One region of the Streptomyces sp. NPDC022910 genome, then DNA from elsewhere that is predicted to be linked to it. Evidence: riboswitches for the same ligand, from Rfam matches in the RefSeq annotation. Region 1 holds a riboswitch; the other holds the start of a gene.

Region 1 (14,773 bases):
ATCGGGTCCGACACGGCAGTTGACTCCTCGGCGCGGCACCGCCTGGTGTACGGCGGAGCGATCGGGCGGCCTTTTCGACCCCCGGTACCAGGGCGAAAGGCTTCAGGCGCCTCCACCCTATTGCCTCCGCCCCCGTGACAGGCGCCCTGTCCACCCCCCGAACAACGCGCCGCCCGCCCCGCCCGGCGCCGCTCGGCGCCGCCCGGAGACGTTCGGCGGAAAGGGGCCACGCGAGGCGTCACACCCCTCGTCACGTCGCGTTCTGTGGTCACATACGCCGCACGCCCATCTCGCGCCCCGGTCCTCAGCCCCACGGCCTCCCGAGCTCACCCCGCGTCCGGCATCTCCCGGTCCTCCCGGCGTGGCTGAGGCAGGACCGGCTGGAGCACCAGCATGCGCTCGACCAGCCGCAAGAACATCGCCACGTCGCGCATCAGGTCGTCCGCGTCGCGGGTGCTGGCCGCGCCCTGTATGCCCGCCTCGGCGCGGGCACGGCGGGAGGCGCCGGAGGCGAACAGCGCGCTCCACTCCGTGAGTTCGGGCGCGATCTCGGGGAGCACTTCCCAGGCACTCCTGATCTTGGCGCGGCGTCGCACCGTGGGCTCCGGGCGCCCGCGGGCGGCGAGCACGGCGGCCGCCGTGCGCAGGGCCGCCAGATGGGCCGTCGCGTACCGCTCGTTGGGCGTGGGGAGGGCGGCTGCCTCGTCGAGTCCGGCGCGGGCCTGGGCGAGCAGGTCGAGCGCGGCGGGCGGGGCCGTGGCCCGGCGCAGCACGGGGTGCACGTCGCTCGCCGGGCCGGTCAGTGAGGGGGCAGGGCCGGTGCCGCGGCGCCGGCGTGCGGCGGCTGCGTGGTGGCTGGCCATGACGAACCTCCTGTCGTCTGCGTGACGGCACTGTGGCCGTATGTGCCCATCGTGAGGTATGGCACTGACAATCCGTTCTGACCTGGGCTTTTGCTTCGATCAGGAGTTCGGAGTAGTTTTTGCACTGACCAGTCAGTTCAAACAGCGGGCCGCCGGGACCGGGGCGGCCCGCTCAGCGAAAAGAGGGGGACATGGCCGTACGGGAGCAGGACGGAGCTGCCGGGGTCACCGTCGGTGCCGTGGACTTCGGGCTGAAGGGACCGCGCGGCTGGGCGTTCCGGGGCGTCGGCTTCGACGCGGAGCCCGGCTCGCTCATCGCGGTCGCGGGGCCTTCCGGCTCCGGCCGGACCTGTCTGCTGCTCGCGCTCACCGGGCGGATGAAGCCGAGCGAGGGGTGGGCCACGGTCGGCGGTCACCGGCTGCCCAAGGACATGTCCGCGGCGCGCCGCATCAGCGCGCTCGCGCATGTGCCCGGCGTCACCGATCTCGACCCGACGCTCACCGTCGGCGAGCACCTGCGCGAACGGGCCCTGCTGGAAAGCCGGTTCGGGGACTCCCTGCGCGCGCTGCTGCGCCCCCGGGTGCGGGCGGGGCGGCGCATCGACGTCGCCCTGGCCGCCGCCGGACTCGACCTGACGAGGCTGCCCAAGGGCTCCCGGACCGCCGTGCGCGATCTGGAACGCGTGGAGGCCCTGCGGCTCTCCGTGGCACTGGCCCTGATCGGCCGTCCGCGCCTGCTGGCCGTCGACGACGCCGACCTCAAACTGTCGACCTCCGAACGGACAGCGGCCTGGGGCCTCTTGAGGTCGCTCACCGAGGCCGGGATCACGGTTCTCGCGGTCTGCGCCGAGGCCCCCAAGGGGGCCGTCGTGGTGTCGACGGCGCGCGAAGACGGTGGGCGGCCCGAGCACGGCGGGCAGGACGACGACGGCGAGCAGGGCGACGACGGCTGGCAGGACGACGACGTACGGGCCCGGCGGGACGAAGCCCTGCCGGACCCCCAGGGCGGCCGACAGGACCCCCGCGAGGAGACCACCCCCGACGAGCGGTACCCCCGTCGGGAAGCCACCCCCGGCCGACCGTCCGAGGACGGCGGAGACGACGACAAGGAGAAGGCGGATGCGCTCGCCGAAACTGGCCGCGCTTGAGCTCAGGCGGTTCGCCCGGGGCAGGCTGCCGCGCGCCGCGCTGGTCGCGCTCCTGCTGCTGCCGCTGCTGTACGGCGCCCTGTACCTGTGGTCGTTCTGGGACCCGTACGGCCGGCTCGACCGCATCCCCGTGGCGCTCGTCAACAGTGACCGGGGCGCGACCGTGGACGGCCAGAAGGTCGCCTTGGGCGACGACCTCGTCACGGGGCTGCGGAAGAACGACACCTTCGAGTGGCACGAGGTGAGTGCCGCCGAAGCCCGGAAGGGCGTCGAGGACGGCACGTACTACCTGTCGCTGACCATGCCGTCCGACTTCAGCGAGCGGATCGCCTCCAGTTCCGGCGACTCCCCCGAGACGGGCGCTCTCCAGGTACGTACGAACGACGGGAACAACTACATCGTCGGGCAGATCTCCAAGACGGTGTTCAACGAGGTGCGGGCCGCGGCCTCCACGAAGGCGTCACGGTCCTTCCTCGACAGGATCTTCATCTCGTTCTCGGACATCCACGGGGCGACCGTCAGGGCCGCCGCGGGTGCCGACCGGCTCACCAGCGGGATCGGCAAGGCGGAGAAGGGCTCCAAGGACCTCGCCGACGGGCTGGAGGAGGCCAGGAAGGGCAGCGGAAAGCTGTCGAGTGGCCTGACGAAGCTCGACAAGGGCGCGGGGGATCTCCAGGAAGGCGCACAGCAGGTCGCGGACGGCACCCGTGCGCTGGCCGACCGGGTGGACGGCGCGGTCGCCCAAGTGGGGCCCTTCCTGAAGAAGAACGGCAGGCAGATCGCCGACACCGCGACCCTGGTGGCCGACTCGGCGGGCGTGATCAGCGACCACCTCGACGCGTTCGTCACCACGGCACCACGCGCGGAGAGCGGCACCCGCGAGGCGTCCGAAACGCTGGACGCGGTCTACGCGAAGCGCTGCGTCGAGCAGCCGGTGCCCGACCTCGCGTGCGAGGACCTCAAGAAGGCGAGGGACGCGACGGCGCAGGCGGCGCGGCTCGCCAAGGACGTCAACACCGTGGTGCGGGACTACCACGGCGACCTGACCGCCATGAGGCAGGACCTCAAGACACTGCAGCGGCAGGCCAGGGCGCTCGCCGAGGCGGCGCCGCACCTCTCCGACGACCTCGACGACGCGGTCGCCAAGGTGGACGCGCTCGACAAGGGCGCCGCCAGGGTCGCCAAGGGGGCCGAGAAGCTGCACACCGGCCTCGGCACCTCCGCCACGGGGGCGGCCGACCTGAACACGGGCATGGGCGAACTGACGACGGGTGCGATCGACCTCAACGGGGGCATCTACAAGCTCGGCGACGGCTCCGGGAAGCTCGCCGGCAAACTGCACGGCGGCGCCGGGAAGATCCCCGACTACGACGAGCAGGACCGCGACGTGCGCACCCGGGTCATGTCCGACCCGGTGCAGCTCGCCTCCCGGGACCTGCACAAGGCGCCCAACTACGGCACCGGCTTCGCCCCCTACTTCATCCCGCTGTCCCTCTGGGTGGGCGCGATGGTGGCGTACATGCTGATCCCGCCACTGAACCGGCGCGCGCTCGCCGCAGGCGCCTCGGCCTGGCGGATCGCGCTGGCGGGCTGGCTGCCGGTGGCCGCCGTGGGCGTGCTGCAGACGGCCGCCCTCATGGCGGTGCTGCACTGGGCCATCGGCCTGCAGATGGCACGCGCGGCCGGGACGGTCGGCTTCCTGTTCCTGGTGGCGGCGTGCTTCGCGGCGCTCGTCCAGTGGCTGAACGCGCGCTTCGGAGCAGCGGGCCGCATTCTGGTGCTCGCTCTGCTGATGTTCCAGCTGACGTCCGCGGGCGGCACCTACCCCGTACAGACCAGTCCGGGCTTCTTCAACGCGATCCACCCCTTCCTGCCGATGAGTTACGTCGTCGAGGCCCTCAGGAGGCTCATCACGGGCGGCGGTCTCGGGCCGGTGTGGCAGGCGTGCGCCGTGCTCGTGGCGTTCACCGCGGGGGCTCTCGCCCTCACCGCCCTGTCGGCCCGCCGCAGGCAGGTGTGGACCCTCGACCGGCTGCACCCGGAGCTGAACCTGTGACCGGCGCAGTCGGCCCTGTGCCGTCCGACCCGTTCTCTGCTGTGACAATCAACGTCATGGAACGCAGCAGCGCCGGCCCGGCAGGCGGCTCGACCCGTCGCGAGGCAACCCGGCAAAAGCTTTACGAGGCGGCCGTCACCCTCATCGCGGAGCAGGGCTTCTCCGCCACCACCGTCGACGAGATCGCCGAGCGGGCCGGGGTCGCCAAGGGCACGGTCTACTACAACTTCGCGAGCAAGTCCGTTCTCTTCGAGGAGCTGCTGCGGCACGGCGTGGGACTGCTCACCGCGTCCCTCCGGGAGGCGGCCGAGCAGACCGATCTGGCCGGCGGCACCAAGGTGGACGCCCTCGACGCGATGATCCGCGCGGGCCTCGGCTTCATCGCCCGCTACCCGGCCTTCACGCAGCTGTACGTGGCCGAGCTCTGGCGCACCAACCGGGCCTGGCAGTCCACGCTCATGGTGGTCCGGCAGCAGGTCGTCGCGGCCATCGAGGACGTGCTGCGCGAGGGCGTGGCGAACGGCGAGTTCAGTGAGGAGATCGACGTCCCGCTGACGGCGGCCGCGCTTGTCGGCATGGTTCTGGTGGCGGCCCTTGACTGGCAGTCGTTCCAGCCGGAGCGCTCCCTGGACGACGTCCACGCGGCGCTCTCGCGGCTGCTCCAGGGGCGTGTGAGCGGCAGCCGGTAGGGTCGCAGTCAGACGAAAGCGCCGGTCCGTGGCGGCCGCGTCCCCCGCGGGCCGCCAGGAACCGGCGCTCCGTCGTGCTCCCCCGTTCGGACCCCCGTTCGGTCATTCCCCCGGGTCCCCCCGTGACTCGCTTCCGCCGAACCACGCCGACGGAAGGAGCGGCCAAGGGCGGGCACCGTTCCGCCGCCCCGTGTCGGCGGTGCCGGAGCCGTACCCCTTTCCGTGTCTCCACTCTCTCGTTTCCGCAGGTCGGGCCCCATCCGCGCGGGTACTCATCTCATGGACTAGGTACGGATACTCACTCCTGCGCACTCACCCCCAGGGCGCAGTGATGCCCCCTGGTGACGATCGCCTCCGTGCGGGTACTCCCCCGCCCGGGCGAGGACGGTTCCACAGCCTGAGGAAGCGCTGGTCACAGGCCCGCGGCCGGATTGTCGGCGGCGGCCGATAAAGTCACCGACATGGCACGGATTGCGGTGATCGGCGCCGGGACGGGCGCGATGGCGGCCGCTGCCCGGCTGGCCGTCGCGGGCCACCGGGTGGTGGTGTACGAGCGCACGGAGACGTACGGCGGCGCGGTGCGCCGTTTCACGCGCGACCGCTTCGCCTTCGACACCGGCCCGGGCCTGCTGCCGCTGCCCGCGGTCTACCGCGATCTGTTCGTCAAGACCGGCAAGAAGCCGCTGGAGGACTGTGTCGAGCTGGTCCAGGTGGACCCGTCGTCACGGCATGTCTTCGCGGACGGCACGGAGGTGTCGCTGCCGAACGCGTCGCGCGCCGGCGCCGTGTCCGCGCTGAACGCTGCGCTCGGTGCGGGCACGGGCGAGCGCTGGGGCGACTTCCTGGTGCGCGCCCGCGAGGCCTGGGACCGTACCCGCCGGCCGCTCCTGGAGGAGCCGCTGTGGCCCGACTGGCAGGTACTCGCCGAGCGCGAGCCGTATCCGGCGGTGCCGCACAAGAAGCTGCTGCGCACTCGGCGGGCCGGCACGCTCGCCGAGATCGGCGCGTGGGAGCTGCGCGAGGCGCGGCTGGCGGCCCTCCTGGAGAGTCACGCCCTGGCCTATGGCCTGGACCCCCGGACCGTCCCTGCGAGCGCGGCGGTGTTGCCGTACATGGAGCACGCCTTCGGCATCTGGTACGTGCGCGGCGGGATGCGGGAGTTGGCGCGCGCCGTGTACGAGCGGTGCGTGGCCCGGAGGGTGGAGTTCGTCTTCGGAGCCGAGGTCACCGGGATCGTCGAGAAGGACGGCCGGGCGGCGGGGGTGGAGTTGGCGGACGGGTCCGTGACGGAGGCGGACCATGTGGTGGCCGGGGTCGCTCCCGGTGTGCTGGACGCTCTGCTACCGGGAACGGCCGCCGCGCGGAGAGCAGGCGAGGTCGCCGCGCAGCGCGCGATGCCGAGCCGGCTGACGGTTCTGCTGGCCCTGCGCGGCAGTCGGCCGGAGGGTGTCGCGCACCGGACGGTGGTCCACACCACCGACCGCGAGGGCGAGTTGGGTCGGCTCTTCGGCGAGTCCGCCGGGCTTGTAGCCGCTCCGACGGTGACCGTGCTGCGCCCTGACGACCCCGCGCTGGTGCCCGATACCGGGCATGAGGCGGTCACGCTGACGGTCACGGTGCCTTCGGGTCTGACCGCGTCCGAGTCGGACGTGGAGCGGATCGTCTCGGCCGCCGAGCGCGCGATACCGGGTCTCGGCGACCGTGTCCTGTGGCACGAGGTGCGCACCCCGGCCGACATCGCCGAGGACACCGGCGCGCCCGGGGGCGCGGTCCCGGCACCGGCCCTGGCCGCGGCGGGCGGCCGTCTGCTGCAGCCGTCCAACAGCACGCGCGTGGCGGGCCTGTTCACGGTCGGCGGCTGGTCCCACCCCGGCGGCGGTCTCCCTCACGCCGGCATGTCGGGCGCCTTGGTGGCCGGACTGATCGTGGAGGGACCTGACTTCCGGGGCTCGCAGTGAGAGCGCCGGAGAGCCGGTGGCCGCGCAAGCGCAGCGAGGCGCGCCGGCATGCGACAGGGCCCGGTGCTCGGCACCGGGCCTCTCGGTCGTCGTGGGCGCGGTCGCTCAGAAGCGGTACTGCTCGTCGTAGCCGTGCCCCTGCGCGGTGCCGTCGCCCTGGTACGGGTACGGCTGCTCCGGCGGGAGTTCACCGCTGAACGCGTCCTCGGTGGTGCGCTGTTGGGGAACCCAGACACCGCCGGGCGGGGTCTCCCCGTAGGTGCCGGTGGCGTACTGCTCCTGGCCGTACGCCTGCTGACCGTACTGCTGCTGGCCGCCGTAGCTGGGGTCGTACGAGCCGCTGTCGTACGTCTGCGCGCCGTAGTACTGGTCGGAGTAGGCGGCGTACTGCTGCTGGCCGTTGTCGTAGCCGTACTGCTGCTGGCCGTATCCGGAGTAGCCGTCGTACGCGTAGGCCTGCTGGTCCTGGGGCTGGCCGACGCCGGCGTAGGACGCGTCGGTCGCGGCGGCGTACGTCTCCTCGGTGTAGACGCCGTAGGAACCGGTGTCCTCGGGCAGGGGCTGAGGCGCGTACACGGCGGTCGCCTCGGCCACGGTCTCCATCGGCTGCTGCTGGGCGAAGACGTTGTCGTGGTCGTCGTACGCGTCGTCCTGTCGGTACGTTCCGGCAGCCGTCGTCTCGAGGTCGGAGACCTCCGGCTCCGGCTCCTGGTGGGCCGACTCGCCCCGGCGGCGCTTGCTGTCGCCCTCGTCCTCGTCGCGGGCGCGGTTGCCGACCGCCCAGCCGGCCGCGAAGCCGCGGCGGAACGACAGGGTGACGTAGGTCTGTCCGACCGCGAACGCGGCCGCACCGAGCCCGATGACCACCACGGAGGGGATCAGCACGCCGAACACGACGCCGAGGAAGCCGACGAAGGCGAGCAGTCGCCAGCGCAGGCGCGCCTTGTACTGCAGCAGCACCTCACCGAGCAGCCACAGCGCGACGATGCCGAACGCGATGTAGAGGACCGTCCAGCCCATGTACGCCCCTCTCCCAGTGGCCGCTACGCAGTGTGTCGTATGCCGGTGCGGCTGGTCTAGGCCCGCTGCGGATGGTGCAGGCCCAGATTTTCGTAGATCTCCAGCGTCGCCGTGGAGTTGTTGAGTGTAATGAAGTGAAGTCCGGGGACTCCCTCGGCCAGCAGCCTCGAGCAGAACTCCGTGGCGAACTCGATCCCGATCGAGCGTACAGCCGCCGGATCGTCTTTCGCTGTGAGGATCCGCTCTTCCAGGCCGGAGGGGATCGCGGCGTTGCTGAGCTGCGGCAGCCGCTGAAGCATCCGCACGCTGGTCACGGGCATGACCTCGGGAATGACCGGGGTCGCACAGCCCGCGGCGGCGACCCGGTCACGCAGCCGCAGATACGACTCCGGCTGGAAGAACATCTGTGTGATCGCGTAGTCGGCGCCGGCCCGGCACTTGTCGACAAAGTGCGCGACGTCCGTGTCGCAGTCCTCGGAGCGCGGGTGCATCTCGGGGAAGGCGGCCACGCCCACGCAGAAGTCGCCCGACTCCTTGATGAGCCGGACGAGGTCGGCCGCGTAGGCCAGACCGTCGGGATGCGCGACCCACTCGCCCATGGGATCGCCGGGCGGGTCGCCGCGGACGGCGAGCATGTTGCGGATCCCGGCGTCCGCGTACTGGCCGATGATGTTGCGCAGCTCCGCGACGGAGTGGTTGACCGCGGTGAGGTGGGCGACCGGGGTGAGCGTCGTGTCGGCGACGATCTGCTCGGTCTCCTTGACCGTGCCCGCGCGGGTGGAGCCACCCGCGCCGTACGTCACGGAGACGAAGTCCGGGGCGACCGCCTCGACCCTCCTCAGCGCGCTCCACAGGTTCCGCTCGCCCTTGGGGGTCTTCGGCGCCGAGAACTCGAACGAGTACGTCGTCTTGCCGGTGGCAAGGATGTCACGCACGGTCCGTGCGCGATCAGTCCTGGTCGATGCGGTTCCGAGGGCCATAGTCGCAGGTTAGCCAGGGGGCGGCGGTCCCCCAACCGGATGCCGGAAATTTGCCCGAATTGTCGACTTGCTGTCCACCTATCGGACAGAACCGGTCGCGCTGGGCCCTGTCGTCGCCCGGCAGGCGGGAGTTCGACGACGGGGTCTCAGGCAGCGCGCAGCCGCTTCGCGAACTCGGCCGCCGCCGCGCCCGGGTCGTCCGCCGCCGTGATCGCGCGCACGACCACGACGCGGCGAGCACCGGCCTCCAGGACCTCGTCCAGGTTGCCCAGGTCGATGCCGCCGATGGCGAACCAGGGGCGGTCGGTGCCGAGGGCGGCGGTGTGGCGGACCAGGCCGAGGCCGGGGGCGGGGCGGCCGGGCTTGGTGGGGGTGGGCCAGCAGGGACCCGTGCAGAAGTAGTCCACGCCCTGCTGGACGGCGGCGGCCTCCGCCTCCGTCTCGGAGTGCGTGGAGCGCCCTATGAGGACGTCGTCGCCGAGGACGGCGCGGGCCGCCGGGACGGGAAGGTCGCCCTGGCCGAGGTGCAGGACGTCGGAGGCGGCGGCGTGGGCGACGTCGGCGCGGTCGTTCACCGCCAGCAGCTTGCCGTGGCGGGCGCAGGCGTCGGCGAAGACCTGGAGGTGCTCCAGCTCCTCGGCGGCCTCCATGCCCTTGTCACGCAGCTGCACGATGTCGACGCCGCCGGCCAGGACCGCGTCGAGGAACGCGACGAGGTCGCCCTGGCGCTTGCGGGCGTCCGTGCACAGATAGACGCGGGCGTCGGCGAGCCGGGCGGTGCGGGCGGTGTCGGGCACGGTGGGTCCCCCGGGGGTCGGTGGCGTACGGGCCGCGGCGGGCGCGGTGGCCCGAAGGCCGTGGCCCGTGGACCGCGGCCCGTACACCGGGACGGTTGTTCTCGGATCGGATCAGACGGCGAGCGCCTGCGCGCGGCGCTTCACCTCCGTGCCGCGATTCTCGCTGAGGGCCTGCGCGGGGGTGCCGGGCAGGGTCGGGTCCGGGGTGAAGAGCCACTCGATCATCTCTTCGACCGTGAAGCCGTCGTCCCGCAGGAGCGTCAGGGTGCCGGACAGGCCCTTGACGACCTTGTCCCCGTCGATGAAGGCGGCGGGGACGTGCAGCGCCCGGTTCTCACCACGGCGTACGGCGATGAGCTGGCCCTCCTTGACCAGCTGCCGCACGCGGGTCACCTCGACGCCGAGCGCTTCGGCGATGTCGGGGAGGGTGAGCCAGGCAGGGACGAGAGCATCGATCTTTGCGTCAATCTCGGTCACGGGATCAAGCGTGCCATCCCGGACTGACAGTCGGAAGCGGGGCGCCTCCGGCGCGGTGACGGTTGCCTCCGGCGGCGGAAGCGATGGCGGCTGTACGGGGGTGCCTCCGACGGGGGTCGGCTGCTTCAGGGGCACAGCCCATCGCCTGCGGCGACACCCCCGGTCCAGCACGCCGCGGGCCTCCGGCGGGACGGGTGAACCGGCGCGCCGTGTCCTCCGGCGGGAGCAGTGAACCGGCGCAACGCACCCCGCCCGGCACCACGGTGCGCCTCCAGACAGGCAAGTCGCCCGCCGTCGGCCGCGCCGGCGGGGACGGTTGTCTCCGGGGCGGAAGCGGAAGCGGCGGTTGGGGGTGCCTCCGGCGCCGCCGTGTGTCTCCGACGGACACGTCCCATGAGCCGCGGGGTGGCATGCCCAGGCGCCGTCGGCTGACTCCCCACGCGCCGGGAACGGGATGCCGACCGCGCCATCGGGCCGGTCACCCTCGCGGCGGTCGGTGACGGAGTGGCCCGTTACGCCGTCGCCTCCTTCAGAGGGCGTGACGCGTCCGACAGGAGGTCCGGATCCATGGGGGTGCCTGATTCGATCAGGCGGCGGCCCTGGGCCAGGTCCCGGGGCCGGCCCACCGCCAGGAGGGCGACCAGGCGGTCCGAGCGCAGCCAGCACACCGACCAGGCCGCGCCCTCCGGGTCTCCGCGCCATACCGTCGTGTCGGCGGCCGCATGGTGGCCCACGTACTGGACGAAGCGGCCGAACTGCTCCGACCAGAAGTACGGCACCGGGTCGTACGCCACCGACGTCTCCCCGATGATGTTCGCTGCCACCGTGCGGGGGCCCTGCAGGGCGTTGTCCCAGTGGTGGACCAGCAGGCGCTCCTCGTAGCGCCCCGACGGGAAGGACGCACAGTCACCGACCGCGTACACGTCCGGTACAGAGGTACGCAGATGGTCGTCGGCCAGCACCTCACCGTGGACGCCGAGGGCGATGCCCGAGCCGGCGAGCCACGCCGTGGCCGGACGCGCTCCGATGCCTACGACCACCGCGCCCGCCGGCACCCGCGAGCCGTCGTCGAGCACCACCGCCCCCGGCTCGACGCGCTCCACGCGCGCGTGGGTGCGCAGCTCGGCGCCGCTGTCCGCGTACCAGGCCGTCATGCGCGCGGCCACCTCCTCGGGCAGCGCCCCCGCGAGGGGGCGGTCCGCGGCCTCCACCACGGTCACCGCGCAGCCCGCCTCGCGCGCCGCGGTGGCGAACTCGGCGCCGATCCAGCCGGCGCCCACGACCACGATGTCGTGCTGCTGGGCGAGGACCGGCCGCAGCCGCTCGGCGTCGTCCAGCGTGCGCAGCAGATGCACCCCGGGCACGCCCTCGGCGCCCGGCAACCGGATCGGCTCGGCACCGGTCGCGAGGACGAGGACGTCGTAGGGGACGGGCCCCTCCTCGGTGTCCAGCTCGTGCTCGTCGGGGCGTAGCCCGATCACCTCGCAGCCCAGTCGGAGTTCGATCTCCAGGGCCTCGAAGTCGACGTCGAAGGCGGACCCTTCGGCCTTGCCGAGCAGCACGGCCTTGGACAGCGGCGGCCTGTCGTACGGCTGGTGCGGCTCCGCGCCGATCAGTGTCACGCTGCCCGGGAACCCCTGTTCCCGGAGCGCCACAGCGGTCTGCACCCCGGCCATGCCCGCGCCCACGACGACGACGCGCCGTGTCGACCCGCCCCGTGCCTGCGTCTGCTCGCTCACCCTGATCACCATAGACAACTGACAGATTGTCAGTCAGCGGGCGTGCTGAGTGATCTGTTCCACAACACTCGTTCCGCTGCCCGGCTGCGACTCCCACTCCCACGACTCCTCCAGGCGCAAACGCCCGTCGGGAAGCTCCACCACCTGCGAGACACAGTGCCCGGACGACGTGGTCCCGTCCGTCTTGAGCTGCACGTACCGGAAGTCGAGGCGGTCACCTTCTCGTGTACCCACCAGATGACCGCGTACGACGTCGCCGCCCGCGTACTCGGCCCAGATCTCGCCGTCCTTCTCGTGGTACGTGAACCGGGTACGGGTTCCGACCTGACCTGGGGCCTGGTCCGCGAGAGGGGCCAGGACCAGACCGTCGAGCGATCGCGGCATCGAAGAGGCTCCCTTACTGAGACGAACGGACGCGGGCTAGGGTGGCCAACGTAAAGCACTCGCGGGAGCCCGGGCGCACCGGGCTGAGAGGGAGGCTGGCGGCCTCCGACCGTACGAACCTGATCCGGGTCATGCCGGCGAAGGGAGGGGGCTGGACGCCCATGTCGACCGTACCCACATCAGACGTCCTCGTCGTCGGGGGCGGGATCATCGGACTGGTGACCGCCTGGCGGGCTGCGCAGCGCGGGCTCGCCACGGCCGTGGTGGATCCCGAACCCGGCGGCGGAGCGGCCCAGGTGGCCGCCGGGATGCTCGCCGCCGTCACCGAACTGCACTACGGGGAGCAGACACTGCTCGCCCTCAACCTGGAGTCCGCGCGCCGCTACCCGGACTTCGCCGCCGAGCTGACCGAGGCCACCGGCCAGGACCTCGGCTACCGCCGGTGCGGCACGCTCGCCGTCGCACTCGACGCCGACGACCGCGCCCACCTGCGCGAGCTGCACGCCCTGCAGCAGCGGTCCGGCCTCACGTCGGAGTGGCTGAACGGGCGCGAATGCCGTCGCCTGGAGCCGATGCTCGCGCCGGGCGTGCGCGGGGGGCTCAGGGTCGACGGCGACCACCAGATCGACCCGCGGCGCCTCGTCTGCGCCCTGGTCACGGCGTGCGAACGCGCCGGAGTCGTCTTCCACCGGGTGTGGGCCGAGCGGCTCGCGGTGGTACGGGAGCGGGCCGCCGGGGTCAGGACCGCCGACGGCACCGACCTCGCCGCCGGGCAGGTCGTCCTGGCCGCGGGCAGCCTCAGCGGGCAGCTCGCGGGCGTCCCGGACGAGGTCCTGCCACCCGTACGCCCGGTGAAGGGGCAGGTGCTGCGGCTGACCGTGCCGAAGCGGTACGCGCCGTTCCTGAGCCGTACCGTGCGTGCCGTCGTCCGCGGCGGCAGCGTCTACCTGGTGCCGCGCGAGAACGGCGAGCTGGTCGTCGGCGCCACCAGCGAGGAGCTGGGCTGGGACACGACGGTCACCGCCGGCGGGGTGTACGAGCTGCTGCGCGACGCGCACGAGCTGGTCCCCGGGATCAGCGAGCTGCCGCTCACCGAGACCCGGGCCGGACTGCGCCCGGGATCCCCGGACAACGCCCCGCTGCTGGGTCCGACGGCGCTGGACGGTCTGCTGCTGGCCACCGGGCACTACCGCAACGGCGTCCTGCTCACCCCGGTCACCGGCGACGTCATGGCCCACGTACTGACCACCGGCGCGCTCCCGGACGAGGCCCGCCCCTTCACTCCCCGGCGCTTCGCCGCCGCCGCACTCACGGAGCAGCCCGCATGAACATCTCGGTCAACGGGGAGCGCCGCCAGGTCGCTCCCGGTATCGCCCTCGACGCCGTCGTGCGGACCCTCACCGCGGCCCCCTCGGGCGTGGCCGCCGCCCTCAACGAAACCGTCGTCCCGCGCGCGCAGTGGCCGTCGACGTCCCTCTCCGAGGGGGACCGCGTCGAGGTCCTCACCGCCGTCCAAGGAGGCTGACCCATGGCCGACGATCCCTTCGTCCTCGGTGGTACGACCTTCTCGTCCCGGCTGATCATGGGCACCGGCGGCGCGCCCAGCCTCGATGTGCTGGAGCGGGCGCTGGTGGCGTCCGGCACGGAGCTGACGACGGTCGCGATGCGGCGTGTGGACGCCTCGGTGCACGGATCGGTCCTGTCCGTGCTCGACAAGCTGGGCATCCGGGTGCTGCCCAACACCGCGGGCTGCTTCACGGCGGGCGAGGCGGTGCTCACCGCCCGCCTCGCGCGCGAGGCTCTCGGCACGGACCTCGTCAAGCTGGAGGTCATCGCCGACGAGCGGACCCTGCTGCCCGACCCGATCGAGCTGCTGGACGCGGCCGAGACACTGGTCGACGACGGTTTCACGGTGCTGCCGTACACGAACGACGACCCCGTCGTCGCCCGGAAGCTGGAGGACGTCGGCTGCGCCGCGATCATGCCGCTCGGCTCCCCGATCGGCTCCGGGCTCGGCATCCGCAACCCGCACAACTTCCAGCTGATCGTGGAGCACGCGCGCGTGCCGGTCATTCTGGACGCGGGCGCGGGTACGGCGTCGGACGTGGCGCTCGCCATGGAACTGGGGTGCGCGGGTGTCATGCTCGCCTCGGCGGTGACCCGGGCGCAGGAGCCGGTGCTGATGGCGGAGGCGATGCGGCACGCGGTCGAGGCGGGCCGGCTCGCGCGGCGTTCGGGCCGTATCCCCCGCCGGCACTTCGCGGAGGCCTCGTCCCCCACGGAGGGCATGGCTCGGCTGGACCCGGAACGGCCCGCCTTCTGAGGCCACCCTGCGCGCCCGCGGGCGGGTGCGGCGTGCGTCACAGGTCCGCTGCAGTCGGGCCCCGGTATCACCGGAAGGGCCGGGTCCGACGGCGTGCCCTCGTAGACTCACCTGCGTGGACACGACCCTTCAGGACCCCCTCGTCGGGCAGGTGCTCGACGGCCGCTACCGCGTCGACGCGCGCATCGCGGTCGGCGGGATGGCCACGGTCTACCGGGCCGTGGACACCCGCCTCGACCGCGTACTCGCGCTCAAGGTGATGCACCCGGCGCTGGCCGCCGACGGTTCGTTCGTCGAGCGCTTCATCCGCGAGGCCAAGTCGGTCGCGCGCCTCGCCCA
Region 2 (14,773 bases), on a different contig from region 1:
GCGGGCGAGGCACACGTGCTCGGCATGACGCTGGGCACGGGGGTCGGCGGAGCGCTGTGGCTGGACGGCGCGCTCTACGACGGACCCCACGGCGCGGCCGGCGAGATCGGCCACGTGCCCGGCTTCGGAGACCTGCCCTGCACCTGCGGCGGCCGAGGCCACCTGGAGACCCTGGCCTCCGGCCGCTCCCTCGCCGCGCGCTATGCCGAGCGCACCGGGCGGGAGTCCACCGCCCGCGAGATCGCCGGGGCGGCACGGCGGGGCGACCTGGACGCGCTCGCCGTGTATGAGGCCGCAGGGACGGCCGTCGCCCGCGCGATCCTGCTCACGGCCGGCCTGCTGGACGTCTCGACCTTCGTGATCGGCGGCGGCGTCAGCGGGTCCTGGCCTTTGCTCGAACCGGTCCTCCATAAGGCTCTGGTCGCCGAACCTCCCGTCAGCGGCCACCCTGTCCGCGCTCTGCCGTCCCGCCTGGGCGGCGACGCGGTGGCCCTCGGCGCTGCGGCCCGGGCACGGGCGGTACTGGACGTCAGCGCATGATGTTCACCGCGCGCGCCACGACCAGGACGACCGTGACGATGGAGACGGCCGATTGCATGAGCATCAGCAGCTTGGCCCACCGAGACATGGGCATGGTGTCGGTGGGGCTGAAGGCGGTCGCGTTGGTGTAGGAGACGTACAAGTAGTCGAAAAAGGCCGGCTCCCAGTTACGGCTGACCAACTCCTGCGCCTGCATCTGGGGGAAGAGGAAGTCGGGATGGGCGCGGTGGGCGTGTGCCCGTGCGACGGGACCGCCGCGGTCGAACTCCCAGTACCACAGGGCGAAGACCACGACGTTGGTGCCCCAGATACCGGCGGCGACGAGGAGCAGCGGGCCCGCTGAGCTCCCCTCGTGCCCCGCGAGCAGAGCGGCGATGAGCAGGGTCAGGGACCACGCGTTGGCCAGGCTGGCGACCGCCGCGAGGGTCAGGGACGCGGCCCGCAGGGCGACGGACTCACGGTTGATCCTGCCCGGGTTGCTGAGCAGCAGCACCGCCAGGAAGGCGCCCTCCACTGCGGGCAGCAGCCAGTGGGGGTGGATGGTGAACCGTCTGGGCTCCGCGAGTTGTGCGGCGATGATGAGCACGATGACCGCGGCAACCTGCCAGCGGTGCTCACCGTCGGTCGGCCGCCGCCATGCGGGGACCTTGGCCTTCTGCGGAACGTCAGTCATGGGGGTAAGTGTCGTACGACGTACCCGAGTGTCCGTCGAAGGGGGAGCGCCGGGCTCCTGCTCGGGAGCCCGGCTCCTGCACCGGTGGTGGTTGGCCTCAGGCCTCCGTCTCCGTGCGGTCGGCCGTGCCCCAGAGCGTGTGGAAGCTGCCCTCGCGGTCGACGCGCCGATAGGTGTGGGCGCCGAAGTAGTCGCGCTGCCCCTGGGTGAGCGCGGCCGGCAGGCGGTCGGCGCGCAGCGAGTCGTAGTACGACAGCGCGGCGGAGAACGCGGGCACCGGCACGCCCCGGCGAGCCGCGGTGGCGATCACCTCGCGCCACGGCACCTGGGCGTCCGCGATCTCCGCCGCGAACCCCGCGTCGGACAGCAGGCTGACCAGACCCGGATCGGCGGCGTACGCGGCGCGGATGTGGTCGAGGAAGGCCGCACGGATGATGCAGCCGCCGCGCCAGATTTTCGCGACCGACCCGAGATCGATCTTCCAGCCGAACTCGTCGGCGGCGTCCAGGATCATCTTCCAGCCCTGGTCGTAGGCGATCACCTTCGAGGCGTACAGGGCCTGTTCCACCTGCGCGGTGAAGCGCTCGGCCTCGTAGGAGGTCAGGTCCCAGCTGGTGCCGCCGGGCAGGCCCCCGTAGGCGGCGCGCAGGGCGGACTGGCCGGAAGCGGCGCGGGCGAAGGTGGCCTGGGCGATGGCGGTCACCGGGGAGCCCAGCTCCAGCGCGGTCTGCACGGTCCAGCGCCCGGTGCCCTTCTGCCCGGCCGCGTCGGCGACGACGTCCACGAACGGATTGCCGGTCGCGGCGTCCACATGGGACAGCACCTCCGCCGTGATCTCGATCAGATACGAGTCGAGGCGTCCCTTGTTCCACTCGCGGAAGATCTCGGCGATCGCCGCGGGGGAGAACCCGGCCACCTGGCGCAGCAGGTCGTACGCCTCGCCGATCAGCTGCATGTCGGCGTACTCGATGCCGTTGTGGACCATCTTCACGAAGTGCCCGGCGCCGTCGGTGCCGACGTGGGTGGTGCACGGCTCGCCGTCCACCTTTGCGCTGATCTTCTCGAACATCGGCCCGAGCGAGGCATACGACTCCGGTGAACCGCCGGGCATGACGCTCGGCCCGTGCAGCGCGCCCTCCTCGCCGCCTGAGACCCCCGCGCCGACGAAGTGGATGCCCCGCTCGCGCAGCGACCGCTCACGGCGCCGGGTGTCGGCGAAGTGGGCGTTGCCGCCGTCGATGATCATGTCGCCGGGTTCCAGGAGTGGTGCGAACTCCTCGATCACGGCATCCGTGGCTGCACCCGCCTGCACCATGATCATCAGGCGGCGGGGCCGCTCCAGCGCCGCCACGAACTCCTCGGCCGTCTCGGCGGGCACGAACGCGCCCTCGTGCCCGAACTCCTCGACCAGCGTCTTCGTTCTGGTCGGGGTGCGGTTGTGCACGGCGACGGTGTACCCGTGTCGAGCGAAGTTCCGGGCCAGGTTGCGGCCCATCACCGCGAGCCCGGTGACGCCGATCTGCGCGGTCGCCTGCATGCTGTGCTCCTTGGGTCCAGGATCCGCCGCGCCCGTGTGTCTCCCGGGCGGAGCGGATGTCGCTCGGTGCGGCTCCTACCGCTGTCCCGCTCAGGTACGGACGGCGGGGCGGGAGTTGCTCAGCGCAGGCAGCGGGACCTTCCGTCGCCGACCGGGGCGGGCGGGCGTTTCATGCTCCGATGAGGCGGAGGGACAGCCACAGCGCCACCACCGCGCCCGCCAGCGCGATCGGTACGGCGATCGCTCCGAGCCGGGTGAACTCCTTGAGGTCGACGGTGTGCTCGTGCTGGTGGACGATGCGGCGCCACAGCAGAGTGGCCAGGGAGCCGGCGTAGGTGAGATTGGGGCCGATGTTCACGCCGAGCAGGACGGCGAGCACCGCGCCCGGGCCCGATGCGGCGGCCATCGGCAGCAGAACCAGGACGGCCGGCAGGTTGTTGATCAGGTTGGCCAGCAGGGCCGCCAAGGCCGCGGCTCCGAGCAGGGCGGGCAGCGTGGTCCCGTCGGGCAGTACCCGGCCGAGAGCGCCCGCGAGCCCGTTGTCGACCACCGCCCGCACCACGATGCCCAGGGCCAGCACGAACGCCAGGAAGGACGGCGCCGCCGCACGCAGCACCGTGACCGGGGTGGCCCGGCGCCGCACGAGTGCACGCACGGCCAGCACCAGCGCCCCCGCCAGCGCCGACCACGCCGGGTCGATACCCAGAGCGGAAGCGATGACGAACCCCGCCAGTGTGCAGGCCACCGTCGCCAGCGCGAACAGCGGAAGCCGCGGCGGCTCGCCCTGGTCCGGGGCCGTGGCTCCGGCGTCCAGGTCGTGGTGGAAGAAGCGCCGGAAGACGACGTACTCGGCGGTGACGGCCACCAGCCACGGCAGGGCCATCAGCGCGGCGAAGCGCGTGAAGCTCAGCCCGGCCGCACCGAACGCGAGCAGGTTGGTGAGGTTGGAGACCGGCAGCAGGAGGGACGCCGTATTCGACAGATGGGTGCAGGCGTAGAGGTGGGGTTTCGGACGGGCGCCCATCCGGACCGCCGTGGCGAACACCACGGGCGTGAGCAGCACGACCGTGGCGTCCAGGCTGAGCACCGCGGTGATCGCCGAGGCGAGCGCGAAGACCGCAGTCAGCAGCCGTCCGGTACTGCCCGCGGCCCATCGCGCCATCCAAGCGCCGCACGCCCGGAACAGCCCCTCCACGTCGCAGAAGTGGGCCAGCACCAGGACGGCCGCCAGAAAGCCGACCACGGGGCCCAGGCGCTCGGCCTCGGCCCGTGCGTGATCCAGGGAGATGGCGCCGGTCGCGATGGCGATTCCCGCTGCCGGAACCGCCACGGCCGACTCCGGCAGCCCGAACGGACGCACCACCGCGGCGGCCAGTACGGCGACGAGCAGGACGATGGAGAGAGCCTCGGCGAGCGGGGTGTTCAGGGCTCGGTCCTTCCTGAGCTGGTGCGGTGGTGCCCCTCCATCACATCAGGCCGGACGGTGAAACCTCGATTCTAGGCGGCGGACGAAGTTCCGTGCCCCTTCACGCCTGCACCCGCAGCGCCCACCCGTGGTCCACCGGCCCTATGCCGGCGCCCAGCGCGAAGCCCGCCGCGATCGCCGACGTGACGTAGTCCTTGGCCCGCCGCACCGCCTCCGGCACCGCGAGGCCCTGCGCGAGCCCGACGGCGACGGCCGAGGCGAGGGTGCAGCCCGTGCCGTGGGTGTGACGGGTGTCGTGGCGCGGAGCGCGCAGCCAGTGTTCCTCGTGGCCGTCGGTCAGCAGGTCAACGGCCTCACCGGAGAGATGACCGCCTTTCACGAGCACCCATCTGGGCCCGTACGACAGCAGCCGCGCGGCCGCACGGCGCATGCCCGGCTCGTCGGTCACCGTGATGCCGGTCAGCTCGGCGACCTCGTCCAGGTTCGGCGTGGTCACCGTGGCCCGCGGCAGCAGCCGGGTCCGTACGGCCTCCAGCGCGTCGTCGGCGAGCAGCCGGTCGCCGTGCTTGGAGACGCTCACCGGGTCCACGACGACCGGGGCCGCCACGTCCGCGAGCAGTTCGGACACCGTCGTGACCAGCGCGGGCGAGGCGAGCATGCCGGTCTTGACCGCCTGGACGCCGATGTCGTCGACGACGCTGCGGTACTGGGCGCGCACCGCCTCCACGGGCAGCTCCCAGGCGCCCTGCACACCGACGGAATTCTGCGCCGTGACCGCGGTGACGACGCTCATCCCGTGGGCGCCGAGCGCCAGCATGGTCTTCAGGTCGGCCTGTATACCGGCGCCGCCCCCGGAGTCGGACCCGGCGATCGTCAGGACGCGCGGCGGCGCGGTCATGCCCGCCCCTCCTCTCGGACACGCAGTGGGGCGTAGACGGCGAGGGCCACCAGGAACGCCACGTAGTACGAGACGTCCGCGCCGTGCAGCGCGTGGGCGACCGGGCCCGCGTACAGGCCGGTGTCCATGAAGGGCACCGCCGCGGCGAAGGCGCCGGTGAACGCCAGCAGCGGCGGCCACACGGAGCGCGGCCGGGCCGTCGCTGCGGCCAGATCGGTGACGGAACCGCGCCGCACGAGCCAGTCGACGACCACGATCGCCACGAACCCGGGGATCCAGTAGCCCACGAACAGCAGCACGTTCTGGAAGCGGGCCGTGGTGTCGGCCGCGTGCATCCACAGCACCAGCGGAAAGCCGAGCACCGCGGCGAGTGCCGCGGCCGCCGGACGCGGCACGCGCACGCCGACGGTCTGCAGCGCCAGGGACCCGCTGTAGTCGTTCATGGCGTTGCTGCACAACGCCGCCAGCGCCACGGCCAGCAGCCCGAACGCGCCCGCTGTGCCCCCGCCCAGCAGTTCGTCCACCCCCGCGGCCGTCTGGTCGGTGAGCACCGAAGCGCCCCACAGACCCAGGATCTGCACGGCCACGAAGGACACCACGAGACCGAGCAGCGTGCACCAGAACATCCGGGACCGTGAGGTGGCGCGCGGCAGATAGCGGCTGAAGTCGCTGGCGTACGGGGCCCAGGACAGCGCCAGACTGAGCGCGATGGTGCTGGTCAGCACGAACGCGCCCACCCGGTCGGCACCGTGCGCGCTGCCCGCCGTGGCGAGGTGGACGCCCTCCGGCATGCGCACGGCGATCAGGGCGAAGGCGGCCGCGAGCACGAAGGTCATGACGATCTGGAGCCGGTGGATCGCCTCGTAGCCGAGGACCCCGAGGGCACCCTGCCCCAGCATCATGACCAGGACGCCCAGCCAGAACGGCCAGCCGCACAGCCGCGCCAGCGCGTCCCCGCCGAACAGTCCGATCAGCGCGTCCCAGGCGACCGACGACAGCCACTGCAGCACCCCGGGCAGCACCACCGCACGCCCGAACGCGAGCCGGGCCAGAGGGAGCTGACCGGCGCCGGTACGGCTGCCCCAGGTGCCCATATAGGCGGTGGGCACCGCACCGAGCACCGTGCCCAGGACGACGGCGGCGAGCGCGGTGGTGAAGTCGAGGCCGAGAGAAATGCCGATGGTCCCGGTGAACACACCGGTCATGGTCAGGTTCGGGGCGAACCACACGGTGAACAGCCGGCCCGCGCCGCCGTAGCGATTGTTCTCCGGCACCGGTTCGATGCCGTGCCCCTCGACCCTGAGGTCACCGGGAGCGGTGGGCATCCGTCCGTCGAAGACGCCCCGTCGGCCGTCGGCGGGCAGCCCACCGGATACATGCGCCAATGGCATGAAAGACATCCCTCCGCCAGTACGAACTGGTTCAGGTTCAACGGGTGTGATCTCAGCCCGCAGGTGGGGCACCCCGTGTCAGGTACGGCCGCAAGACTAACCCGAGCCCTGCGATGCGCCATACGAAGGGCCGCTGCCCGACATGGGTCAGCGGCCCTTCCCCGCTGCCGTGGCGCGTCAGCGCCTGGTGTAGATGAAGCCGATCTTGTCGGCCTCGTCGCCGGAGCGTCCGTGGAATCCGGCGATCTGCCAGCTGGAGGGCGCCGTGCGCGTCACGCAGTCGGACGTCGTGGTTCCGCCGGCCAGACTGTGGCCGAGACTGGTCGTGAACTTCGCGTAGAAGATCCTCGTGCGGCCGCTGTACTGGCCTTCACAGAGCTGCGCGCTCGTCACGTACTCGCCGCTGCCCAGCGTGAGCGACGACGCCGTACCGCCGGTGCCGCCGTGGGCGAGCGTGGTGCCGTTGCTCAGGGTCAGGCCGATCCGGTCGACGCGGGAGCCGCTGCGCAGCGATATCACCGTGGCACGGGCGGCCGCCGGGACGCTGTCGATGTCGTTGTAGTAGTCGCCGTGCGGCCCGCCGAACTGGTCGCTGAGCTGGAAGGCGGAGTTGCGCGCCCAGCTGAACGTCGCGGTGATCGGGTCGTGGTCGGGGGTGTTGCGCGCATGACAAAACCTAGCGGCGAACTCTGTGGATGAACGCGCTTTCTGCCGTTCGGGCGAAACTTCATCTGGTGGTCGCCGCAGCGTCCGCCGCGACCGCCGTCGGGGCCGATGGCAGAGGTGGCCGCGACCGCCGTTGCCCGACTGCCGTCACTCGGCGCGTTTCCGCACGTCCTCCGCCACCTTCTTGTCCAGGGCGGCCCGCACCAACGCGGCTGCCAGTACGGCCGGTTCGGTGCTTTTGGCGAGTTCCACCAGCTTCTCCGGGTCCTTGGGCAGCCCGAGCCGTTCCGCTCCGGAGAGGGCCTTGGCGTCCACAAAGGGCGCCACCTCCGGCCAGACCCGCTGCACCTCGCGCAGGAAGATGTCGGCGCCGGCCGGACCCATCCCCGGTATCTCCTGCAGCAGCCCGTGCAGAGCGGAGACGTCCTCGTCGGCCTCCTTCCGCATGCGCCGCAGGTCGCCTCCCCATCGCTCCAGCAGCAGCTCCGCGCCGTCGCCGAGTTGGGTCGCCGTCCGCTCGTCGTAGCGCCGGTAGCCGCCCCGCCCCAGCGCGTCGACACGCTCCTGCCAGTCCGCCTCGGCCATGCGACGAGGATCCCGCAGGCCCGCCTCGTGGAGCGCCCGCACCGTGGCCAGGGCGATCGACGTGCGGATGCGGGCGCTGAGGAGCATGGCCATGAGCAGCAGCCGGTAGAGCGGCTGCGGCGCGTCCTTGAGCCGGATGCCCGCCTCTTCGGCGTAGGTGCGGCCATGCTCCTTGACGAGTTCTTCGAGGACGCGGGCCGCGCGCTCTTCGCGGTTCACGGTGACATCACCGCGGCGGTTTGAGCGGGTCGTGGCCGAGTGTCATCAACTGGTGGCGGCGCTCGTCGTCCTCGGCCTCGGGTTCGTTCTCCAGGTCTTGCCGGGCCGTGACGGTCTCCACGACCTCGCGCATCACCCGGATGTCGTCGTCGGTGAGGTCCATGCGCCGCTTCTGCAGGATCGCCAGCAGGTGCCGCCCCGTCGGGGGGCCGGCCTGGTCGGGCAGCGGCTCGGTGTCCTCGTCGGCGTCCTGGACCCGCAGCCAGGCCGCGAGTTCCGTGGAGGTCATGTTCACCACGTGGTGGAACTCGTCCCACAACGCGTCCAGCTCCAGGGCGTCGGTCATGGCGTACTCCTCTCGCCCTCGGTGGTTCCGCTCCGCTCTCCGTGTACTTCAGTCCTTACGCGGCCAGTTCTCGGCCTCGAACATCCAGCGCTGCTTCTCCAGCTCCGCGGTGAGCCCGATCAGCAGGTCCTGGGTGACCGGATCGGGCTTCTCGGTGTCCTCGATCCGCTTGCGCAGCCGACCGATCGCGGTCTCCAACGACTCCACCATCAGCCCCACGACCTCGTTGTCGCGCAGCCAGCCCTCCTTCGCGCCCGGCAGGCCGAAGGCGGAGGACACGGTCTCCGGCCGTCCGTCCGGCGGGACGCCGAGCGCGGCCGCCCGCTCGGCCACGGTGTCCGCGTACGAGCGTGCCGTGGTCACCACCTCGTCGAGCTGCAGGTGGATCGAGCGGAACCTCGGTCCGACGATGTTCCAGTGGGCCTGCTTCCCGATGAGGGAGAGACCGAGCAGATCAACCAGGGTCTCCTGCAGGGCGTTGCCGGTGACCCGCCGTGCGGCCTCGGGCAGGGTGCTGTGCACCACGGTCATCGTGTGCTTCTCCTTGTCGTCGGTCGGTTCCTCGTGGTCCGGAGCAGTGCGGCGCGCTCCTTCTCATCGGTGCCGCCCCACACACCTGCCGTCTGTCCGGTGTGCAGGGCCCAGGCCAGGCACTCGGCGATCACCGGACAGCGGCGGCACACCCGCTTGGCGCCGGCGGCCTCCACCAGGGCCGGCCCCGTCGTCCCGACGGGGAAGAACAGCTCAGGGTCCTCATCCACGCACGCCGCGTGCCGCAACCACTCCATGCGCGCCCGGGTGCCCGGGACGGATGGGGTGAAACCCGGAGACAAGCAGGCCTCGCACGGCGGCCGGGGATCTTCCAGAGAGGTCGTCCGGCGGTCTATAGTCCAAAACTAGCAGTGCTAATTATCGTCGAGGGCGCTCAGGAGTTCCGTCGTGCGTACCGTCCACTTCGCGGCAGCCCGCCGCACCCCGATCGGCCGGCTGCGCGGCGCCCTTTCCTCCGTACGGCCCGACGACCTCGCGGCGGGCGTGATCCGCGGCCTGGTCGCCGACGTGCCCGCGCTCGACCCGGCCCGCATCGACGACGTCTACTGGGGCGCCGCCAACCAGGCCGGCGAGGACAACCGCAACGTCGCCCGTATGGCGGCCCTGCTCGCCGGGCTGCCCGAGTCCGTTCCGGGTGCCACGGTCAACCGGCTGTGCGCCTCCGGCCTGGAGGCGGTCACGACGGCGGCCCGTACCATCGCCGCGGGCGAGGCCGACATCGTGCTCGCGGGCGGCTCGGAGTCCATGAGCCGCGCACCGTTCGTGCTGCCCCGCCCCGACGAGGCCCTGCCGCACCGCATCGAGACCGCCGACACCCGCCTCGGCTGGCGCCTGGTCAACCCGGCGATGAAGGACCTCCACGGCCTGCTGTCCATGGGCGAGACCGCCGAGGAGGTCGCCGAGCGGTACGGCATTTCGCGTGAGCGCCAGGACGACTTCGCGCTACGCAGCCACCGTCGTGCCGCGGATGCCCGCAAGAACGGGTGTTTCGACGCCGAACTCCTGCCCGTGTCCAGGCCGGACGGCGTCGTCGTCACCGTCGACGAAGGCGTGCGCGAGGACACGTCGTACGAGAAGCTCGCCCGCCTCAAGCCGGTGTTCCGCGCGGGCGGCACCGTCACCGCGGGCAACGCATCGCCCATGAACGACGGCGCGGCCGGACTCCTCCTCGTGAGCGAGGAGGCCCTGGACGAGCTGGGCCTCGAATCCCTCGGCCGGTACGTCGCGGGTGCCTCGGCAGGCGTCCACCCGGACATCATGGGCATCGGCCCCGTCCCCGCCACCGAGAAGGCGCTCGCACGGGTCGGCTGGACGATCGGCGACATCCAGGAGGCCGAGTTCAACGAGGCGTTCGCGGCCCAGGCCCTCGCCTGCGTCGACCGCCTCGGCATCGACCCCGAGCTGGTCAACCCGACCGGCGGTGCCATCGCCCTCGGCCACCCGCTCGGCTGCTCGGGCGCACGCATCCTGACGACCCTGCTCCACCGCATGCGCCGCACCGGCGCGGCCCGCGGCCTCGCCACCATGTGCGTGGGCGTCGGGCAGGGCAGTTCCGTGCTCGTCGAACGCCACCAGCCGTAGCCACCTGGCGAGACACTCCTTACGCGATCACATGCGTGGGCATACCATCGGTCCCCGCATGAACACGATGACGCTCTGGGACATCTCCCTGTGGGGGTTCGCCGCGCTGGCCTTCGCGGCGCTGCTCGTCGGCTTCTCCAAGACGGCCGTGAGCGGTGCCAACACGGTCAGCCTCGCCATCTTCGCCGCCGTCCTGCCGGCCCGCGCCTCGACCGGCATCCTGCTGCCGGTCCTGATCGTCGGTGACGTCCTCGCCGTCCTCACCTACCGGCGGCACGCCCACTGGCCCACGTTGTGGCGGCTGTTCCCGGCGGTCGCCGCGGGTGTGGTCCTCGGCACACTGTTCCTGGTGTGGGCCGACGACGGGATCGTGCGGACGTCGATCGGCGCGATCCTGCTGCTGATGGCAGCGGTCACGCTGTGGCGGCGCCGGAGCGCCGGCCAGAACGAGGAACCCGACTCGGTGACCACGCGCGCCGACCGCGCCAAGGCCCGCTCGTACGGCGCCCTCGGCGGCTTCACCACGATGGTGGCGAACGCGGGCGGCCCGGTGATGTCGATGTATCTCCTGTCCGCCGGATTCCGCAAACTCGGCTTCCTCGGCACCTCCGCCTTCTTCTTCCTGATCGTGAATGTCTCCAAGGTGCCTTTCAGTGCGGGCCTCGGTCTCATCGACGGCCGCTCACTGCTGCTGGACGCGGCGCTCGCGGTGTTCGTGGTGCCGGGCGCGTTCATCGGCAAGTGGGCGGCGCACAGGATCAACCAGCGGCTGTTCGAGCAGTTGGTGATCGCGGCGACGGTCGTGGGCGCCGTCCAGCTGCTGCTGCGCTGAGCGCGGCCGGCGGACTACCGGAGCAGCGCGGGGAGGTCCGCGAAGGAGTCGAGGACGTGATCGGGGGCGCCGCTCGCTGCCCGGTGGGTCTCCGGCAGATACTTGCCGGTCTTGACGAGAACCCCCGTGATCCCGGCGCGCTGGGCCGCGAGGACGTCGGACTCGATGTCGTCGCCGACCATGAGCGCCTGACCGGCGCCGACCCCGAGATGGGCCAGGGCCGCCTCGAAGAACGCGGGCGACGGCTTGCCGGTCACCTCGGCTTCCAAGTGGGCGGCCTTCTCGAGCCCGAGCAGGAACGCCCCCGAGTCGAGCTGCAGCCCGCGGTCGGTGCGCCAGTACAGGTTGCGGTGCATGGCGACCAGCCGCGCACCGCGCTGGAGGTGGCCGAAAGCGCGGTTCAGCGCCGTGTAGTCGAACTCGGGACCGGCGCCGCCGAGGATCACGACGTCCGGGGTGGTGTCCGCGTCGTCCACGAACGAGAGTCCGACGAGGTCCTCCCTGATGTCGCCGCTGTTGAGCAGCCAGCAGCGCGCCCCAGGGCAGCGGTCGGCCAGATGAGCGGCGGTGACCGCGGGCGCGGTCAGGATGTCCTCCGCAGCCACGGGAAAGCCCGCGGCGGAGAGGGTCTCGGCGATCGACGCGCGGGTGCGGGACGTCGTGTTGGTCAGCAGGGCGACGGCGAGACCGGAGTCTCGGATCTGTCGCAGCGCCTCGACCGCGCCCGGCAGTGGCTGCCACGAGACGGTGAGGACCCCGTCGATGTCGATGAGCAGCGCACGCACTGAATCCATGCCAGGACGATAACGAGCACGGTGCCGGACCGCCTTTCGGTCTGGGGGACAGGCGTGACCGTCCTCTCGACCTCTGCCGCCGGTCCTCCGGGCGGAGGGACGGCCGCCCCCGTACCCTCGGCATCATGTCCCCGCACGTCCTGGTCCTCGGCGGTACCACCGAGGCACGCGAACTCGCCGTCGCGCTCGTCTCCCGGCCCGGGGTCCGGGTGACCACGTCCCTGGCGGGGCGGGTCTCCCGGCCGGGCGCGCTCGACGGGGACGTACGCCTCGGCGGCTTCGGCGGTGCGGAGGGGCTGGCCGCCTGGCTCCGCGAACACCGGGTGGACGCGGTGGTCGACGCCACGCATCCGTTTGCCGCAGGCATCACGGCGAACGCGGCGCGGGCCGCGGCGGCCACCGGTGTCCCCACGGTGGTGCTGCGCCGGCCCGGCTGGGACCCGGTCCCCGGCGACCGCTGGCACGGGGCGGCCTCCCCCGCCGACGCGGCCGACCTGCTTCCGCCGCTCGGCCGACGCGTGTTCCTCACCACCGGCCGACTGGGTCTCGCGGCCTTCGCTCACCTGTCGGACCTCCACTTCGTCCTACGGTCGGTGGAGCCGCCCGAGCCCCCCATGCCACCGGACACCGCAGTGCTGCTGGCTCGCGGGCCGTTCACGGTCGAGGACGAGACCGCGCTGCTGCGCGAGCACCGCGTCGATGTGCTCGTGACGAAGGACAGCGGAGGAGCGGCGACGGCGGCCAAACTCACGGCGGCGCGAGACCTCGGACTCCCGGTGGTGGTCGTCCGTCGCCCACCCCTGCCGAAGGGCGTGATCGCGGTGCCGGACGTACCCGGAGCGCTGTCACGGCTGGGGCTCTGGTGACCGCCGGGACCGCGCGGTACCCCGACTGAACGAGCGGCCCACACGTCCGGCCGCTCCCGCTACCCCTGCGGGCGCCTGCGCAGCAGATAGGTGTCCATGATCCATCCCTTGCGTTCCCGCGCCTCCGCGCGCAGTCGCTCGATGTGCTCTGCCGTCTCGGCGAGAGGGCCGGAGGCGAGGATCTCGTCCGGTGTGCCGATGTAGGCGCCCCAGTAGATGTCGATGTCCTGGTCCGCGTACTGCCGGAAGGTCTGGTGGGCGTCGAGCATGACGACCACGTCGTCGACCCCGTCCGGGAAGCCCTCGGCGAGGCGGCGGCCCGTGGTGATCTGGACGGGGCGGGCGACCCGGTTGAGCCCCGTGCGGTGCTTCGCGACCAGCGCCGAGACGCTGCTGATGCCCGGGACGACGTCGTACGAGAACGAGACCACGCCCCGGTCCAGGACCTCCTCCAGGATGCCCAGGGTGCTGTCGTACAGGGAGGGATCGCCCCACACCAGGAACGCACCGCTCTCGTCCTCGCCCAACTCCTCCACGATCAGCCGTTCGTAGATCCCGGCACGCGCCGATCGCCAGTCGTCGACGGCAGGGGAGTAGGCGGCGCCGCCCGCGGACCGGTCACGGTCGGGGTCGCGCGCCTCGACGAGACGGTACGTCCCCTCCGGTATGTGTGCGTCGAGGATGTCGCGGCGCAGCTGGACCAGGTCCGACTTCACCTCGCCCTTGTCGAGGATGAAGAACACGTCCGTGCTCTTCAGCGCCTTGACCGCCTGCAGGGTCAGCTGGTCGGGATCGCCCGCTCCGATGCCGATGACATGAATCTTTCGCACGTCCCGAGTCTGCCGTACGCCTCCGACAGCCCGCGCCCGCCCCTGCCGCGGCCCCCCTACGGCTGCTTCCCACGCAGCCGGGGAGCCCACGCCCCTGCGTCGACCCTGGCCGCCCCCCGCTCGACCACCCCGGCCAACTCCCTTGCCCAGGCGATCAGTTCCGTCAACTCCATGCCGTACGGCCGGTCCCGTCCCGCCTCGGCCGCCGCCCACTCCTCGACGGCCCCGGCGCCGCGCCGCAGCAGCCGGGCCCCGCCCGTCGCGTTGCCTCGGGCCGCGTGCGTGAGTCCGACCGCCAGCTGTGCGAGCCCGCGCCACAGGGCGCGCTCCTCGTCGGGCCCCGTCTTCCAGGCGTCCTCGAAGACCTCGTGCGCATGGAACGGCCTCCCGGCGTCCAGCAGGGTCTGCGCCTCCGCGACGCTGTCCTCCGGGGTGCGTACGACCCCCTCCGGCTGGCGCGCCACGCCCTGTGCACCGTACGGCAGGGGCCGCCCAAGACCGTCCCGCGGCCGCGCGTTGCGGGCCCGGCCTTCCGCGTCCCGGTCGCGCCCCTGCCCCGCCCGAACTCCCGATGCGTCGCTCATACCCCGATTGTCCCGCGCCTCCCGCCTCTCCAGGGGCAGTCCCTGCCGTGGGGTAAGGTCTTGTCCGCGCGATCACGCGGGCCACCGCGGGAAGCGCATCGGGACGTGGCGCAGCTTGGTAGCGCACTTGACTGGGGGTCAAGGGGTCGCAGGTTCAAATCCTGTCGTCCCGACGGTGTTCACCAGCGGGTTTGCCGACAACGGCAGACCCGCTGGATGCGTTCGTGTGACACGTGATGGCGGCGTGATGGCAAGCGGGGGGACGCTCGCCGGTCGTTCAGCGGTCGAACAAGTGAACCTGAAACCACGTCAACCTGCCCTGACCTGCTAGTCAGTCACTCCCGCGCAGCGGGGGAACCTCAACCCGCCAAGCCTGTGCGACCACCAGGTCCCGGCCGCCGCGATGACGTACCCACGCCTCACCATCCCCCTGGCCGACCTGCGGCGCGGCGC

The links. A riboswitch is a leader RNA that binds a small molecule or an ion and turns the genes downstream of it on or off. The one in region 1 is predicted to bind thiamine pyrophosphate.
Region 2: another riboswitch for thiamine pyrophosphate. It lies ahead of ACZ3TS_RS26880 (purine-cytosine permease family protein); the one in region 1 lies ahead of thiO (glycine oxidase ThiO).

What each region holds. Positions count from the first base shown of each region.
Region 1 covers NZ_JBVHHL010000002.1:230,069-244,841, reverse strand. Annotated here, with positions in the region: gene ACZ3TS_RS02950 (methyltransferase) at 1-14, opposite strand, end outside; gene ACZ3TS_RS02945 (SAV_6107 family HEPN domain-containing protein) at 327-863, opposite strand; gene ACZ3TS_RS02940 (ATP-binding cassette domain-containing protein) at 1,055-2,011, shown strand; gene ACZ3TS_RS02935 (YhgE/Pip family protein) at 1,983-4,067, shown strand; gene ACZ3TS_RS02930 (TetR/AcrR family transcriptional regulator) at 4,124-4,756, shown strand; gene ACZ3TS_RS02925 (phytoene desaturase family protein) at 5,218-6,714, shown strand; gene ACZ3TS_RS02920 (SCO2102 family sporulation regulator) at 6,820-7,734, opposite strand; gene metF (methylenetetrahydrofolate reductase [NAD(P)H]) at 7,791-8,714, opposite strand; gene thiE (thiamine phosphate synthase) at 8,861-9,511, opposite strand; gene ACZ3TS_RS02905 (Rv2175c family DNA-binding protein) at 9,623-9,988, opposite strand; gene ACZ3TS_RS02900 (NAD(P)/FAD-dependent oxidoreductase) at 10,501-11,727, opposite strand; gene ACZ3TS_RS02895 (avidin-fold protein) at 11,761-12,111, opposite strand; TPP riboswitch at 12,163-12,274, shown strand; gene thiO (glycine oxidase ThiO) at 12,273-13,439, shown strand; gene thiS (sulfur carrier protein ThiS) at 13,436-13,636, shown strand; gene ACZ3TS_RS02880 (thiazole synthase) at 13,640-14,434, shown strand; gene pknB (Stk1 family PASTA domain-containing Ser/Thr kinase) at 14,550-14,773, shown strand, end outside.
Region 2 covers NZ_JBVHHL010000032.1:17,516-32,288, reverse strand. Annotated here, with positions in the region: gene ACZ3TS_RS26905 (ROK family protein) at 1-540, shown strand, start outside; gene ACZ3TS_RS26900 (hypothetical protein) at 530-1,213, opposite strand; gene gndA (NADP-dependent phosphogluconate dehydrogenase) at 1,311-2,750, opposite strand; gene ACZ3TS_RS26890 (SLC13 family permease) at 2,920-4,176, opposite strand; gene thiD (bifunctional hydroxymethylpyrimidine kinase/phosphomethylpyrimidine kinase) at 4,277-5,074, opposite strand; gene ACZ3TS_RS26880 (purine-cytosine permease family protein) at 5,071-6,465, opposite strand; TPP riboswitch at 6,457-6,551, opposite strand; partial or broken gene ACZ3TS_RS26875 (jacalin-like lectin) at 6,643-7,116, opposite strand; gene ACZ3TS_RS26870 (HhH-GDP family DNA glycosylase) at 7,279-7,935, opposite strand; gene ACZ3TS_RS26865 (DUF3140 domain-containing protein) at 7,943-8,281, opposite strand; gene ACZ3TS_RS26860 (Dps family protein) at 8,330-8,812, opposite strand; gene ACZ3TS_RS26855 (WhiB family transcriptional regulator) at 8,809-9,069, opposite strand; gene ACZ3TS_RS26850 (thiolase family protein) at 9,221-10,414, shown strand; gene ACZ3TS_RS26845 (sulfite exporter TauE/SafE family protein) at 10,473-11,246, shown strand; gene ACZ3TS_RS26840 (HAD-IIA family hydrolase) at 11,261-12,040, opposite strand; gene ACZ3TS_RS26835 (cobalt-precorrin-6A reductase) at 12,166-12,906, shown strand; gene cobF (precorrin-6A synthase (deacetylating)) at 12,966-13,736, opposite strand; gene ACZ3TS_RS26825 (DUF309 domain-containing protein) at 13,793-14,320, opposite strand; tRNA gene ACZ3TS_RS26820 (tRNA-Pro) at 14,420-14,493, shown strand.